Regions from separate parts of the Nocardioides sp. FY1077 genome, predicted to be linked through region 2. Evidence: predicted binding sites of a transcription regulator. Region 2 holds the regulator's gene; each other region holds the start of a gene.
What was found. Region 2 encodes LexA, which represses DNA repair genes until DNA is damaged. Its sites were predicted from a motif close to TCGAACANNTGTTCGA; they were not measured.

Region 1 (3,395 bases), on a different contig from region 2:
TCCGACCCCGACGAGGACCTCTACACCCTCGACTACTACCTCGACCTCGCCGCGCAGATCGTCGACGCCGGTGCGCACGTGCTGGCGATCAAGGACATGGCCGGCCTGCTGCGGGCCCCCGCCGCGCGCACGCTGGTCACCGCGCTGCGCGAGCGCTTCGACCTGCCGGTGCACCTGCACACCCACGACACCCCCGGCGGCCAGCTGGCCACCCTGCTGGCCGCGATCGACGCGGGGGTCGACGCCGTCGACGCCGCGACCGCCTCGATGGCCGGCACCACCTCGCAGCCGCCGCTGTCGGCGCTCGTGGCCGGCACCAACCACTCCGCGCGGGAGACCGGCCTCGACCTCGCCGCCGTCAACGCCCTGGAGCCCTACTGGGAGGCCGTGCGCCGGGTCTACGCGCCGTTCGAGTCGGGGCTGCCGGCGCCGACCGGGCGGGTCTACCGCCACGAGATCCCCGGCGGCCAGCTCTCCAACCTGCGCCAGCAGGCCATCGCGCTGGGCCTCGGGGAGAAGTTCGAGCAGGTGGAGGACATGTACGCCGCCGCCAACGACATCCTCGGGCGGGTCGTGAAGGTGACGCCGTCCTCGAAGGTCGTGGGCGACCTCGCACTCCACCTCGTCGCCGCGGGCGCCGACCCCGCCGAGTTCGCCGCCGACCCGGCGTCCTTCGACATCCCCGGCTCGGTCATCGGCTTCCTGCACGGCGAGCTCGGCGACCCGCCCGGAGGCTGGCCCGAGCCGTTCCGCACCAAGGCGCTCGAGGGCCGCTCCTACGAGCCCCCGGCCGCCGAGCTGACCCCCGAGCAGGCCGCGGGCCTCGGCGCCGACGTCGGCCCCGCCACCCGCCGCGCCACCCTCAACGAGCTGCTCTTCCCCGGGCCCACCAAGGAGTTCCGCGAGTCGCGAGCCAGGTACGGCGACGTCTCGGTGCTCTCGACCCTCGACTACCTCTACGGCCTGCGCCACGGCGAGGAGCACTCCGTCGAGCTCGCCGAGGGCAAGACGCTGCTGCTGGGGGTGCGCGCCATCGGCGAGCCCGACGAGCGGGGTGTGCGCACCGTGATGTGCACGATCAACGGCCAGATGCGCCCGCTGCCGGTGCGCGACCGCTCGGTGGCCTCCGAGGTCGCCGCCGTCGAGAAGGCCGACACCTCCGTGCCGGGCCAGGTCGCGGCGCCGTTCCAGGGCGTGGTGACCGTGACCGTCGCCGCCGGAGACTCCGTCGCGGCCGGTGACACCGTGGCCACGATCGAGGCGATGAAGATGGAGGCCTCCATCACCACCCCCGTCGCCGGCACCGTGGACCGCGTCGCCGTCTCCGGCACCCAGGCCGTCGAGGGAGGCGACCTCGTCGTCGTCGTCTCCCCGCCCGCCTAGCGTCCGGTCCGTCGACGGCCAGGGGGCGCGCGCACGCGCGTCCCCTCGTCGGTCGACCAGGGCGCGCCAGCGCTCGTGTCGAGACCCGGCACACCAGTGGTCGAGCAGGGCGCCCCAGCGCGTCCCCTCGTCGGTCGAGCAGGGCGCGCCAGCGCCAGCGCCTCGCTGGTCGAGTGCCGAGGAGCGCCAGCGCCTCGTTGGTCGAGTGCCGAGGAGCGCCAGCGCCTCGTTGGTCGAGTGCCGAGGAGCGCCGGCCCCTCGTTGGTCGAGCACCGAGGAGCGCCAGCGCCTCGTTGGTCGAGTGCCGAGGAGCGCCGGCCCCTCGTTGGTCGAGCACCGAGGAGCGCCAGCGCCAGCGCCTCGTTGGTCGAGTGCCGAGGAGCGCCAGCGACGAGGTGTATCGAGACCCCGCAACCCGGCCATCGAGCCGGTGGAGAACCCCTGTAATCGAACGTGTGTTCGAGTAGAATGAGGTCATGACCTCGACCGCCCTCCGCCCCCGCCGTCAGGGGCCCGCAGCAGGCTCGCTGCTGGAGCGCGCGAGGTCCTACCGGCAGGCCGCGGACGCCGCCGAGGTCGGGCTGTTGACCACGGCGGTGGAGTGGGCCGCCGAGAACGAGCTGGAGCCCGACGACCGAGACCTCGCCGCGGCCGTTCCCGGGACCGACCAGCAGCTCGCGGTCGCAGGTGACGGTGCGCCACTGGTCTCGGAGTTCGCGGTCATCGAGCTCGCCGCCGCTCTCGGGATGAGCAGCGACGCCGGCATGCGGTACGTCGGCCACGCCCTCGAGATCGCCCACCGTCTGCCCCGCCTGTGGTCCCGCGTCACCGCCGGCGATGTGCAGGTGTGGCGTGCCCGCCGGGTGGCGGAGCAGACCCTGGTGCTGAGCCCGGACGCTGCGGCGTTCGTGGACCGCCACGTCGCCCCGGTGGCCTCGAAGATCGGCTACCGCGCGCTCGACCGGTTGGTCGACGAGGCGATCCTTCGTCACGACCCGGCACAGGCGCGGGTGCGAGCGGCGAAGGCGGCCGACGACCGCTGCTTCGACGTGGACACCTCCCAGGTGTCGGTGTTCGGCACGATGCACGTGCAGGGCGACCTCGACCTGGCCGACGCGCTCGACCTGGACGCCGCAGTCGCGCACTGCGCCGCGCAGCTGGCCGACCTGGGCTGCACCGAGTCCCTCAACGCCCGCCGCGCAATGGCCGTGGGTGAGATCGCCCGTGCCCAGACCGCACTCGACCTGACCCGCGACGACACCGAGGCCGAGCCCACGCTCCGCAGACGGCGCCCGGCGCGCCAGGTGGTGCTGCACGTCCATCTCAGCGACGCTGCCCTCACCAACGCCACGTCGGACCTACACCTCGCCCGGGTCGAGAGGACCCGCTCGTTCGTCACCGCTGACCAGGTCAAGACCTGGTGCGCCACCAGCAGCACCCAGGTCACCGTCCGGCCGGTCCTCGACCTCGCCGAGCTGCTGCACACCGACTCGTACGAGGTCCCCGACCGGATGCGCGAGCAAGTGGTCCAGCGCGACGGCACCTGCCGCTTCCCGCACTGCGCCCGCCCGGCGAGGTCGGCCGATGTCGACCACACCCGCCCGTACCGAGCCCTCGCCGACGGCGGCCCGCCGGGCCAGACCTCCACCGACAATCTCGCCTGCTTGTGCAGGCGCCACCACCGGGCCAAGACCCACGACGGCTGGACCTACACCCGCACCGCCGCCGCGGCGTACGAATGGACCAGTCCCCACGGTCACCGGTACGCCGTCAACCAGAGCGGTACCACCCACCTCACCTGACCGCGCCCTCGTCGGTCGTCGGTCGTCGGTCGTCGGTCGTCGCGTACGACGCGCAGCGCCCGGCCCCCGTTCGTCGGTTGAGCAGGGCGCGCTAGCGCCCGTGTCGAAACCCCCGCCGCCCGCGCTGGGACCTGCCCTGGGCGGGTCCCAGCGGACGGTCGGGTGGTCTCGATACACCTCGTCGCTGGCGCTCCTCGGCACTCGACCACC
Region 2 (3,395 bases):
TGCTGTCGCCACCCACATCGACCAGGTAGACGTCCGTGAGTGGGCTCCCGCCCTTGGCGCCGTCGGGCTTCGGGGCCCGGTAGCCCGCGGCCACGTAGGTGTCGTGCACCTTCTGCAACGTGGCGAGCGTCGTGTCGACGTAGGCGGGCACGGTGCTGACGTCCTCGTCGTCTGCCACCTTGTCGGAACTGCGCTCGACCCAGTGCACGCAGACGTTCGTGCTGCACGTGGAACCGGGTTCGCCAGCGCTGGCGCTGTAACCGGAGCCAAACGGGTCGGCTGTGCCGTCACTGGGCCGCGCGAGGTAGCTGCGCGCCGTCGCGCGGTCGGTCGGCGACAGCGCGGGCAGGCTGCGGGCGAGGTCACGCAGGGCCTCGGTGGCCTCGACGTCGGGGTCGGTCGCCGGGGTCGCGTCCGGGTCGAGGAGCTCCTCGACCGTCTCCAGCGCCTCCGCGGCCTGGGCCGGGGTCACCTCGCCGGTCGCCTCACCGACTACCTCGACGGCCTCGCTCGCTGCACCGCCAGCAGGGGCGTCGACCGGGTCGGCCGCGGCCGGCACCAGCAGTCCCGCGCCCAGGGCGAGGGCGGCGAGGGGGGCGAGCAGGACGGAGGGGGTGCGACGCACGCGGGCTCCCGGGGGTGGGGGACGAGCAGGACGTCCAGCGTCTCACGCGTCACCGACAGCGCCGACTCGGCGGATCCGCACGCGACACTGGGCCCGTCGGTGGTCCGACGGGCCCGGCGCGACGCGGGTGGGGCAGCCCCGGAGCGGGACGGGGCCCGCAGCGGTGGGCCCCGGTGGAGCGGGTCAGACGCGGCGCAGGACCGCGGTGACCTTGCCCAGGATCGTGGCGTGGGTGCCGTCGATGGGCTCGAAGGAGTCGTTGTGGGGGAGCAGCCAGACCTGGCCGTCCTTGCGCTGGAAGGTCTTGACGGTGGCCTCGCCGTCGATCATCGCGGCGACGATCTCGCCGTTGTTCGCGGTCGGCTGCTGCCGGATGACGACGTAGTCGCCGTTGCAGATCGCGGCGTCGATCATCGACTCACCCGACACCTCGAGCAGGAACAGCTGACCGTCGCCGACGAGCTGCTTGGGCAGGGGGAACACGTCCTCCACCCGCTGCTCGGCCAGGATCGGGCCACCGGCGGCGATGCGGCCGACGACCGGCACGTACGTCGCCGCGGGCATCGCGTCGCCCACACCGGTCTCGTCGAAGGACGACTCCTCCGCCGCGGAGATCGAGCGGCGTGCGGCGAGCACCTCCGGCAGGAACACCTCGAGCGCACGCGGGCGGTTGGGGTCGCGCTTGAGGAAGCCCTTCTCCTCGAGCACCTTCAGCTGGTGGGCCACGCTGGAGGTGCTGGTCAGCCCCACCGCGTTGCCGATCTCGCGCATGCTCGGGGGGTAGCCCCGCTTCTCGATCGCGTCGCGAATCGTGGCCAGCACGCGCAGCTGGCGCGGGGTCAGGCCCGTCGCGTCGGGAGCACCTTCGGGGAACTCGGACACCGTGCCCCCCACCTCGTTCGTCGCCATCGTCCACCTCTCTGCTCCGGCACGGCTGGCGCCGGCCCGGTCCTCGTGCCCCGCCCGGGTGCGTGGGTCCGGGTGGAGGTCGTGCGTCGCCCGGCGGGGGCGACGTGCCTCACCCTGCCAGTCGCGCCGGGCGACTTCAAACACCTGTTCGAACGGCGTGTCGCGCCCGTCCCCGTCGCCGGCGCGGATCCGGTCGAACATCCGTTCGTCTGGACCCTTGCGCGGTGTCGAACACCTGATCTACTCTCGCTCATGTGTTCGATCGAACGTGTGGTCGACTCGGCCACTCCAGGCGGTCCGCCAGGACTGTCGGTGGCGCCCGTTAGACATCAGCGTGACCGACCGAGCCCCACCCGAGGCCGACCGCCACTTCCCCAGGAGGTCCCCATGAGCACGATGACCCTGCACCCCGTCCACGCCCCGACCGTGCGGCTGACCCGCCGCGGCCGACTGGTCGTGTTCACGCTCTCCCTGCTGGTCGTGCTCGCCGTCGGGGTCTGGCTGGCCGCCGGCTCCGTGGCCACCTCCCAGGCCCAGCCCACCGAGGTCATCACCGTCGGCACCGGTGACACCCTGTGGGACATCGCGGCCGCCACCTCCGCCGACGGCGACCTGCGTGGGGCGATCGCGGAGATCCAGACCCTGAACGACCTCGACGGCGGCCTGGTGATCGCCGGCCAGCAGCTGCGGGTCCCCACCAGCTGATCCACCCGCCGGCAGCGCCACGCGCCCGGCCACTGACCTCACCAGCCGCTTCGACCCCGGCTGGTGAGCTGGGGAAGACGAGGGGCGGGCCCATCGGGCCTGCCCCTTTCCTGTCCCCCGGGAGCGAGCAACGACCGCAGCGCTCGGTGGTTGAGGAGCGAGCGCAGCGAGCGTCTCGAAACCACCGAACCGACGACCAGGCCTCAGCGCGAGGCCCGCCGCCCACCAGGAGCAGTGGCGGGACCACCGTCCGCGTCGTCCGCGTCGTCCCCCGAGGCCGGCGACCCGCCGGACGGGGGAGCGGTGATCCCCAGCGCCCGCAACAACCGGGCGACGAGCACCAGTCCGACGAACAGGCACGCGACGGCCCCTAGCGAGGCCAGGGCGAGGAACCACCACGCGCGGACGTCGCCGTCGCGGGCGGTGGTGCCGAAGTCGATCGCGGCGTACACGAGGTAGCCCCACGCCACCACCGACAGCGTGACGGCGAGGGCGAGCAGGAGGAGTCGCGGCTGGAACGTGCGGGGCGGCTTGGCGGCTCGGCGCGAGCCTGCTCGTCTCCCCGCGCTGCTCACCGGGTCATTGTGTCCGACGTGCCCGCCCGGCGCAGCGGGACGCGCAGGTCGGAGCGGGAGATCAGGAGGCGTCGCGCCCGCCACCACCGCTCGGCCGCCCGGCGGAGCGGCCTGGACGCCCGCGACACGCCCGTGACGGACCTGTCCGGACCGCCGGGCGAGCGGTCCGCGGCGCGCTGACCTGCGGCTTTGCGGCGGCAGCGAAACGCCCGGCGCGCGACTCGCCGAACAGGTTGCGCCCTGCCCTCGACGGGCGTACGGTTCCCTACATCTAGTAGTTACACCGGTGTAGTTATCCACATCTAGTGCACAGGCCAGGGGTGGAAGCCCCACAGGTCGAAGCGTGTTCTACACAGGAAGAGCCCGGTTATCCACACCGACTGCACACCCCCACGGGGTGTCGGGTCGGTGCGGGGCCGCCAATGAGGGAGAGGAGGACCCGTCGTGCACTGCCCGTTCTGCCACCACGCCGACACCAAGGTCCTCGACTCCCGCGTGGCCGAGGACGGCGGGTCGATCCGTCGACGTCGCCAGTGCCTGGAGTGCAAGGAGCGGTTCTCCACCGTCGAGCTCATGCAGCT
Region 3 (3,395 bases), 890 kb from region 2:
TGAGGATTCGCTGGCCGACTGTGTCGTCGATGCCTGTCAGGCCTTGTCGCGCATCATCCGCTCCGCTACTCGCAACCGGAAGCGTCGGGGGAACAGGCGGGTGGACAGCGTGGCCGTGACGCTGTTCGCGAGTCCGTCCACCACCGAGGGGGCCCTCCCCGGCATGGCCTTGAAGGCCGTGTCGACGACCTGCGCGGGTTGCCGCTTGTTCTTGGCTGCTCCCGGGTTCATCGGGGTCTCGGTGTCACCGGGGGCCACCGACAGGATCCTGAGGCCGTGGGCGCGGTTCTCCTCCGACATCGCTTCCGTGAGCATGAGTACCCAGCTCTTGGACGCCCCGTACGCGGCGAGGTGCGGGGTGGGCTGGTAAGCGGCTCCGCTGGCGACGTTGACGATCGTGCCCCGCTTGGCGGCGCGCATCCGGATGATGGCCGCGCGCGTGAGCAGGGTGAGTGCGACGACGTTGAGCTCGACCAGGTGCCGGATGGTCTCCTCGTCGGTGTCGGCCAGGTCTCCTTCGGGAGCCACGCCGGCGCAGTTGACGAGGTGGTCCAGGCGCGGAAGTCCGCTCGTCAGCTCACCGGTCAGCGTGGCGAGGGCAGCCGGGTCGGCGAGGTCGGCGACGTGCACGTCGACGGTGGTGCCGTGCTCGTGGGTCAGCTCGGCGGCCAACGCGTGCAGGGCGGTGGCCGAGCGTGCGACCAGGAGCAGGTCGAACCCCTCACGGGCGTAGCGGCGCGCGAACTGCTCACCGATGCCGGAGCTGGCGCCGGTGACGACGGCGAGGGGGCGGGTCGGGGTGGTCATGGTGTTCCTTCCGGTAGGTGGCCTCCACCGTACCGGATGACTCATCCACTTTGATTCGCAGTCCGGTTAGACTGCTCTGATGGAGGGACTGCGCAAGGACGCCGCACGCAACCGCGCCCGGATCGTCGATGCTGCGCGCGAGGTAGCCGCGCGGGGGGAGCCGCTGGCGTTGAACGCGGTCGCGCGGGCTGCCGAGGTGGGCGTGGGGACGGTCTACCGCCACTTCGCCTCGGTGGAGGAGCTCGAGGAGGTACTCGTGTGGGACCGGTTCGAGGAGTTGGCCCAGATCCTCCGGGCCTCGAGCGGGCCGCTGCTGGAACCGGTGCTGCGAGCGCACTTCGCTCTGCTCGTCGCCGACGAGCTGTTCGAGAAGGTGACCGCTCGGGCGACGCCGGTGCTGCAGCAGACCGATGCCATGCGTCAGGACCTGCTCGAAGGATTGGCGGTGCTGCTGGAGCAGGCCCGGTCGGCAGGTGAGGTGCATCCCGATGTCGACGCGCCGGCTGTGCTGCTGGTGATGTGCGGCGTCGCGCGAGCTGTTCGTGGTGCGCAACTGTCGCCGCAGAGCCCTCTGGCGCAGACGTTGCTGCAGGTGGTGCTCCGCGGTCTGCGCCACGCCGGCGCGTAGCGAGTTGGCCACCCAGACCCCTGATCGCCCACATGTCAAGCATGGCCGCGACGTCGCCGGCCCTCGATCACCCGCACATCAAGCACGAGCGGCAAGCCAACGGTGACCCGTCGGCGGTCATGCACGGCTCCCGCCCGCCGACCTGAAGGCCAGGGAAGTGTCATCATGAAGACCGGCGACAGTGTCACCGATGTGCTGATGCGGAACCGTCACCTATGTCCTGCGAGATGACAAGCCAGAAACCGGTGGACAGTCACTGCATTCGAACGTGTGTTCGAGTAGAATGAGGGCATGCCCAGCGCCCTCCGCTACCGCCTTCAGGACGCGTCGACCGACGCGCTGCTGAGCGAGGTCTGCGCGCACCGGGCAGCGGCAGATGCCGCTGAGGTGGCGCAGCTGGTGGCAACAGTCAGGTGGGCGGCTGCGAACGAGCTGGAGCCGTGCGACGACGTGCTCGAGGACGCAGCGACGGTGCCGGGCACCGACCGCCAGCTGGCGGTCGCCGGCGATGGTGCCCCGCTGGTGTCTGAGTTCGCGGTGGTGGAGCTGGCTGCTGCGCTGGGCATGTCCAGTGACGCCGGCATGCGGTACGTCGGGCACGCCCTGGAGATCGCCCACCGTCTGCCGCGGCTGTGGTCCCGGCTGACCGCCGGTGACGTGCAGGTGTGGCGGGCGCGTCGGGTGGCCGAGCAGACGCTCGCCTTGTCTCCGGATGCTGCGGCGTTCGTGGACCGCCACGTCGCGCCGGTGGCGTCGAAGATCGGGTTCCGTGCGCTCGATCGGCTGGTCGACGAGGCCATTGCGCGCCACGACCCGGCACAGGCTCGGGTCCGAGCGGCGAAGGCCGCCGACGACCGGTGCTTCGACGTGGACACCTCACAGGTGTCGGTGTTCGGCACCATGCACGTGGAGGGCGACCTCGACCTGGCCGACGCGTTGGACCTGGATGCGGCGGTTGCTCACTGCGCCGCGCAGCTGGCCGAGCTGGGCTGCACCGAGTCGCTGGACGCCCGCCGCGCGATGGCCGTGGGTGAGATCGCTCGTGCCCAGACCGCCCTCGACCTGACCCGCGACGACACCGAGGCCGCCCGGACACCGCGTCGACGACCGGCCCGGCAGGTGGTGCTGCACGTCCATCTCAGCGAGGCGGCACTGCGCAACGACGCGCCCGACGACCTCCACCTGGCCCGGGTGGACAAGACCCGCTCGTTCGTGACCGCCGACCAGGTCAAGACCTGGTGCGCCACCAGCCGCACCCAGGTCACGGTCCGGCCGGTCCTCGACCTCGCGGAGCAGCTGCGCAGCGACGCCTACGAGGTCCCCGACCGGATGCGCGAGCTGGTCGTGCAGCGTGACGGCACCTGCCGCTTCCCGCACTGCACCCGCCCCGCCCGGTCATCCGACGTCGACCACATCACCCCCTACCGAGCGCTGAGTGACGGCGGCCCACCCGGCCAGACGTCGACCGACAACCTTGCCTGCCTGTGCAGGCGCCACCATCGGGCCAAGACCCACGACGGCTGGACCTACACCCGCACCGCCGCCGCGGCCTATGAGTGGGTCAGCCCGCACGGACACCGCTACGCCGTCGCCCCGACCGGCACCACCCACCTCACCTGACCGCGCCCTGCTCGGCGGGCAGTTCCTCGCTCGTTGGTCGGCAGGGCGCGCTAGCGCCCGACCCCCTCGTTGGTTGAGCAGGGCGCGCTAGCGCCCGTGTCGAAACCCCCGCAGCCGACGCTGGAACTCGCCCTGGTCGAGTCCCAGCGGATGGTTCCGTGGTCTCGATACACCTCGTCGCTGGCGTGGTTCCTGAGGAGCGAGCGCAGCGAGCGTCTCGAAGGGCTCCTCGGCACTCGATCACCGAAGCGGGCCGGGGTTCGTTGGCGAGTACGGCGCGCAGCGCCCGGCCCCTCATCGTTGGTTGGGCAGGGCGCGCAGCGCCCGTGTCGAAACCCCC
Region 4 (3,395 bases), on a different contig from region 2:
CCAGCCGTCGTGGGTCTTGGCCCGGTGGTGGCGTCTGCACAAGCAGGCGAGGTTGGCAGTGGACGTCTGGCCGGGTGGGCCGCCGTCGGCGCGTGCTCGGTACGGGGTGATGTGGTCGACGTCGGATGACCGGGCTGGGCGGGTGCAGTGGGGGAAGCGGCAGGTGTCGTCGCGCTGCACAATTTGCTCGCGCATTCGGTCGGGGACCTCGTAGGCGTCGGTGTGCCGCTGCTCGGTGAGGTCGAGGACGGGCCGGACCGTCACGCCGGTGGCGCTGCTGGCGCACCAGGTCTTGACCTGGTCGGCGGAGACGAAGCTTCGGGTCCTCTCGACCCGGGCCAGGTGCAGGTCCGACGTGGCTTCGGTGAGGGCGGCTTCGCTGAGGTGGACGTGCAGCACGACCTGCCGGGCCGGACGCCGCCGCTGCGGCATGGGCTCGGGCTCGGGCTCGGTGTCGTCGCGGGTCAGGTCGAGGGCGGTCTGGGCACGGGCGATCTCCCCGACCGCCATCGCCCGACGCGCGTCCAGCGACACGGCGCACCCCAGCTCGGCCAGCTGCGCCGCACAGTGCGCGACCGCGGCATCCAGGTCCAACGCGTCAGCGCGGTCGAGGTCGCCCTGCACGTGCATCGTTCCGAACACCGACACCTGCGAGGTGTCCACGTCGAAGCACCGGTCGTCCGCGGCCTTCGCCGCTCGTGCTCGCGCCTGCTGCGGGTCGTGACGGGCGATCGCCTCATCGATGAGCCGATCGAGCGCACGGAAGCCGATCTTCGAGGCCACCGGGGCCACGTGGCGGTCCACGAACGCCGCCGCGTCCGGGCTCAGCGCCAGCGTCTGCTCGGCTACCCGACGGGCGCGCCACACCTGCACCTCGCCCGCGGTGACCCGCGACCACAGCCGCGGCAGACGGTGGGCGATCTCGAGAGCGTGACCGACATACCGCATCCCGGCGTCGCTGCCCATCCCCAAGACGGCGGCGAGCTCCACCACCGCGAACTCCGAGACCAGTGGCGAGCCATCGCCGGCGACCACCAGCTGGCGGTCGGTGCCCGGCACGGTCGCTGCGTCCTCGAGGACGTCGTCGTACGGCGGCAGCTCGTTGGCTGCCGCCCACTTCACCGTGGTCACCATCAGGGCCGTCTCTGCCGCGTCCGCGGCCCGGCGGTGGCCCAGCGCCTCGGTCAGGAGCGCGTCGGTCGACACGTCCTGACGGCGGTGGCGGAGGGGGATGGGCATGCCCTCATCCTACTCGAACATATGTTCGAGTGCAGTGGTTCTCCACCGGCCGACCGGCCCGGTTGCGGGGTCTCGATACACCTCGTCGCTGGCGCTCCTCGGCACTCGACCAGCGAGGGGCCGGGCGCTCCTCGGCACTAGACCAACGATCGGTCGGGCGGGTCCCAGCGCTGGCTGCGGGGGTCTCGATACACCTCGTCGCTGGCGCTCCTCGGCACTCGACCAGCGAAGGCTCGGCGCTCCTCGGCACTCGACCGACGAGGGGCTGGGCACTCCTCGGCACTCGACCAGCGAAGGCTCGGCGCTCCTCGGCACTCGGCCAGCGAGGGGCCGGGCGCTCCTCGGCACTCGACCAGCGAGCCGGGTCAGGGCTGGAAGCGGTAGCCCATGCCGCGGACGGTCTCGATGGCGTCGGCGCCGAACTTGCGGCGCAGGTAGCCGACGTAGACGTCGACGACGTTCGAGCCGGGGTCGAAGTCGAAGCCCCAGACGTGGTCGAGGAGCTGCTCGCGGGAGAGCACCTGGCCGGCGTTGAGCATGAAGATCTCGGCGAGGGCGAACTCGCGGGCCGACAGGTCGACCTGCTGGTGGCCCACGCGGGCGCGGCGGGTGCGGATGTCGAGGGAGACCCCGCCGGCCTCCACCACGTCGCCGGTGGGGCCGGCGCCCTCGTTGCCCGGGGCCTGGCGCAGCCGCAGCCGGATGCGGGCCTGCAGCTCGGCGAAGCGGAAGGGCTTGGGCATGTAGTCGTCGGCCCCGCCCTCGAGTGCCGTGACGGTGTCGCCGACGGAGTCGCGGGCGGTGAGCACGATGACGGGCATCCGCGAGCCCTGCGAGCGCAGGGCGTCGAGCACCTCGAAGCCGTCCATGCCGCCGGGCAGGCCGATGTCGAGCACCATCAGCTCGTAGTCGCCGCTCAGGGCGTGGTCGAGCCCGCCGGGCCCGTCGCCGACGACGGTGGCCTGGTGGCCGTCGGCCTTGAGGCCCTTGGCGACGAACGACGCGATGCGCGCCTCGTCCTCGACGATCAGGATGCGGGCCACGGGTCCTCCTGGTGGACGGGGTCGACGGGCTGCACGGGCTGCCCGGGGTGGACGGGGTGGGCGGGCAGGGTCAGCACGAACAGGGCGCCGGGGGGGTCGGCGTCGGACACCGAGGCGGTCCCGCCGTGGGCCTCCGCGATCGCGGTGACGATGGAGAGACCCAGCCCGAAGCCCTCGTCGCCCTCCGGCACGGCGCTGCGCCCGAACCTGCGGAACACCAGCTCGCGGTCGGCGGCCGGCACCCCGGGCCCGGTGTCGCGCACCCACAGCCGCACGCTGCCGCCGTCGTACGACGAGCCGATCGCGACCTCGTCGCCGGGCTGGGTGTGCTTCACGGCGTTGTCGGCGAGCTGCAGCACCGCTTGGGTGACGCGCTGCTCGTCGAGCTCGACGGCGACGGCTGCGGCGACGTCGAGCAGCCAGGTGCGGTCGCCGAGCGCGGCGGCCTTGGTCAGCAGGTCCTCGGTGAGGCGGCCGAGGTCGACGGGGCCCGGGGAGACGAAGTCGGGGCGGTCGCTCTTGGCCAGCAGCAGCAGCTCGCCCACCAGCCGCGCCATCCGGTCGATCTCGTCGAGCAGGAGCTTCCTGGTCTCCTCGACGTCGTCGGTGTCGTGCGGGTCGAGGAGCTCGAGGTGCCCGCGCAGCACGGTGAGCGGCGTCTTGAGCTCGTGGCCGGCGTCGTCGAGGAAGCGCCGCTGCTCGGCGAACGACCCCTCGAGCCGGTCGAGCATCCCGTTGACCGTGAGGGTCAGGGCGGTGATGTCGTCGTTGCCCTGCACCGGCACCCGGCGCGAGAGGTCGGAGTCGCCGATCTCGTCGGCGGTGCGACGCAGGACGCGCAGGGGTGCCAGCAGGCGCCCCGACTGCCAGGAGGCGAAGCCGATGACCACGAGCAGCGACAGCACGGCCACGACCGCGTAGGTGCGCATGGTGTCGAGGAGCAGCGCACGGTCCTCGGCGAGGAAGACGACCACGACGAGGGCACCGGTCGCGTCCCCGTCGTCGAGGCGCACCGGCTGGGCCGCGACGAGGAGGGGCCCGCGTGGGCTGTCCACCACCTGCGACCCGCCGTCGCGCACGAGCGGGGCGGCGGCCTCCAGGAACGCGGGGTCC

Region 1: the regulator LexA is predicted to act here: its motif matches at 1,831-1,846, upstream of AC4OR8_RS09335 (HNH endonuclease signature motif containing protein).
Region 3: the regulator LexA is predicted to act here: its motif matches at 1,698-1,713, upstream of AC4OR8_RS10750 (HNH endonuclease signature motif containing protein).
Region 4: the regulator LexA is predicted to act here: its motif matches at 1,253-1,268, upstream of AC4OR8_RS15310 (HNH endonuclease signature motif containing protein).

What each region holds. Positions count from the first base shown of each region.
Region 1 is NZ_JBZWDB010000002.1:943,427-946,821, reverse strand. It holds gene AC4OR8_RS09340 (pyruvate carboxylase) at 1-1,383, shown strand, start outside; gene AC4OR8_RS09335 (HNH endonuclease signature motif containing protein) at 1,860-3,185, shown strand.
Region 2 is NZ_JBZWDB010000003.1:1,138,012-1,141,406, reverse strand. It holds gene AC4OR8_RS15030 (MXAN_6640 family putative metalloprotease) at 1-625, opposite strand, end outside; gene lexA (transcriptional repressor LexA) at 809-1,534, opposite strand; gene AC4OR8_RS15020 (LysM peptidoglycan-binding domain-containing protein) at 1,922-2,239, shown strand; gene AC4OR8_RS15015 (hypothetical protein) at 2,443-2,814, opposite strand; gene nrdR (transcriptional regulator NrdR) at 3,259-3,395, shown strand, end outside.
Region 3 is NZ_JBZWDB010000003.1:252,338-255,732, reverse strand. It holds gene AC4OR8_RS10760 (SDR family NAD(P)-dependent oxidoreductase) at 37-807, opposite strand; gene AC4OR8_RS10755 (TetR/AcrR family transcriptional regulator) at 887-1,435, shown strand; gene AC4OR8_RS10750 (HNH endonuclease signature motif containing protein) at 1,727-3,055, shown strand.
Region 4 is NZ_JBZWDB010000004.1:27,211-30,605, forward strand. It holds gene AC4OR8_RS15310 (HNH endonuclease signature motif containing protein) at 1-1,239, opposite strand, end outside; gene AC4OR8_RS15315 (response regulator transcription factor) at 1,605-2,282, opposite strand; gene AC4OR8_RS15320 (sensor histidine kinase) at 2,267-3,395, opposite strand, start outside.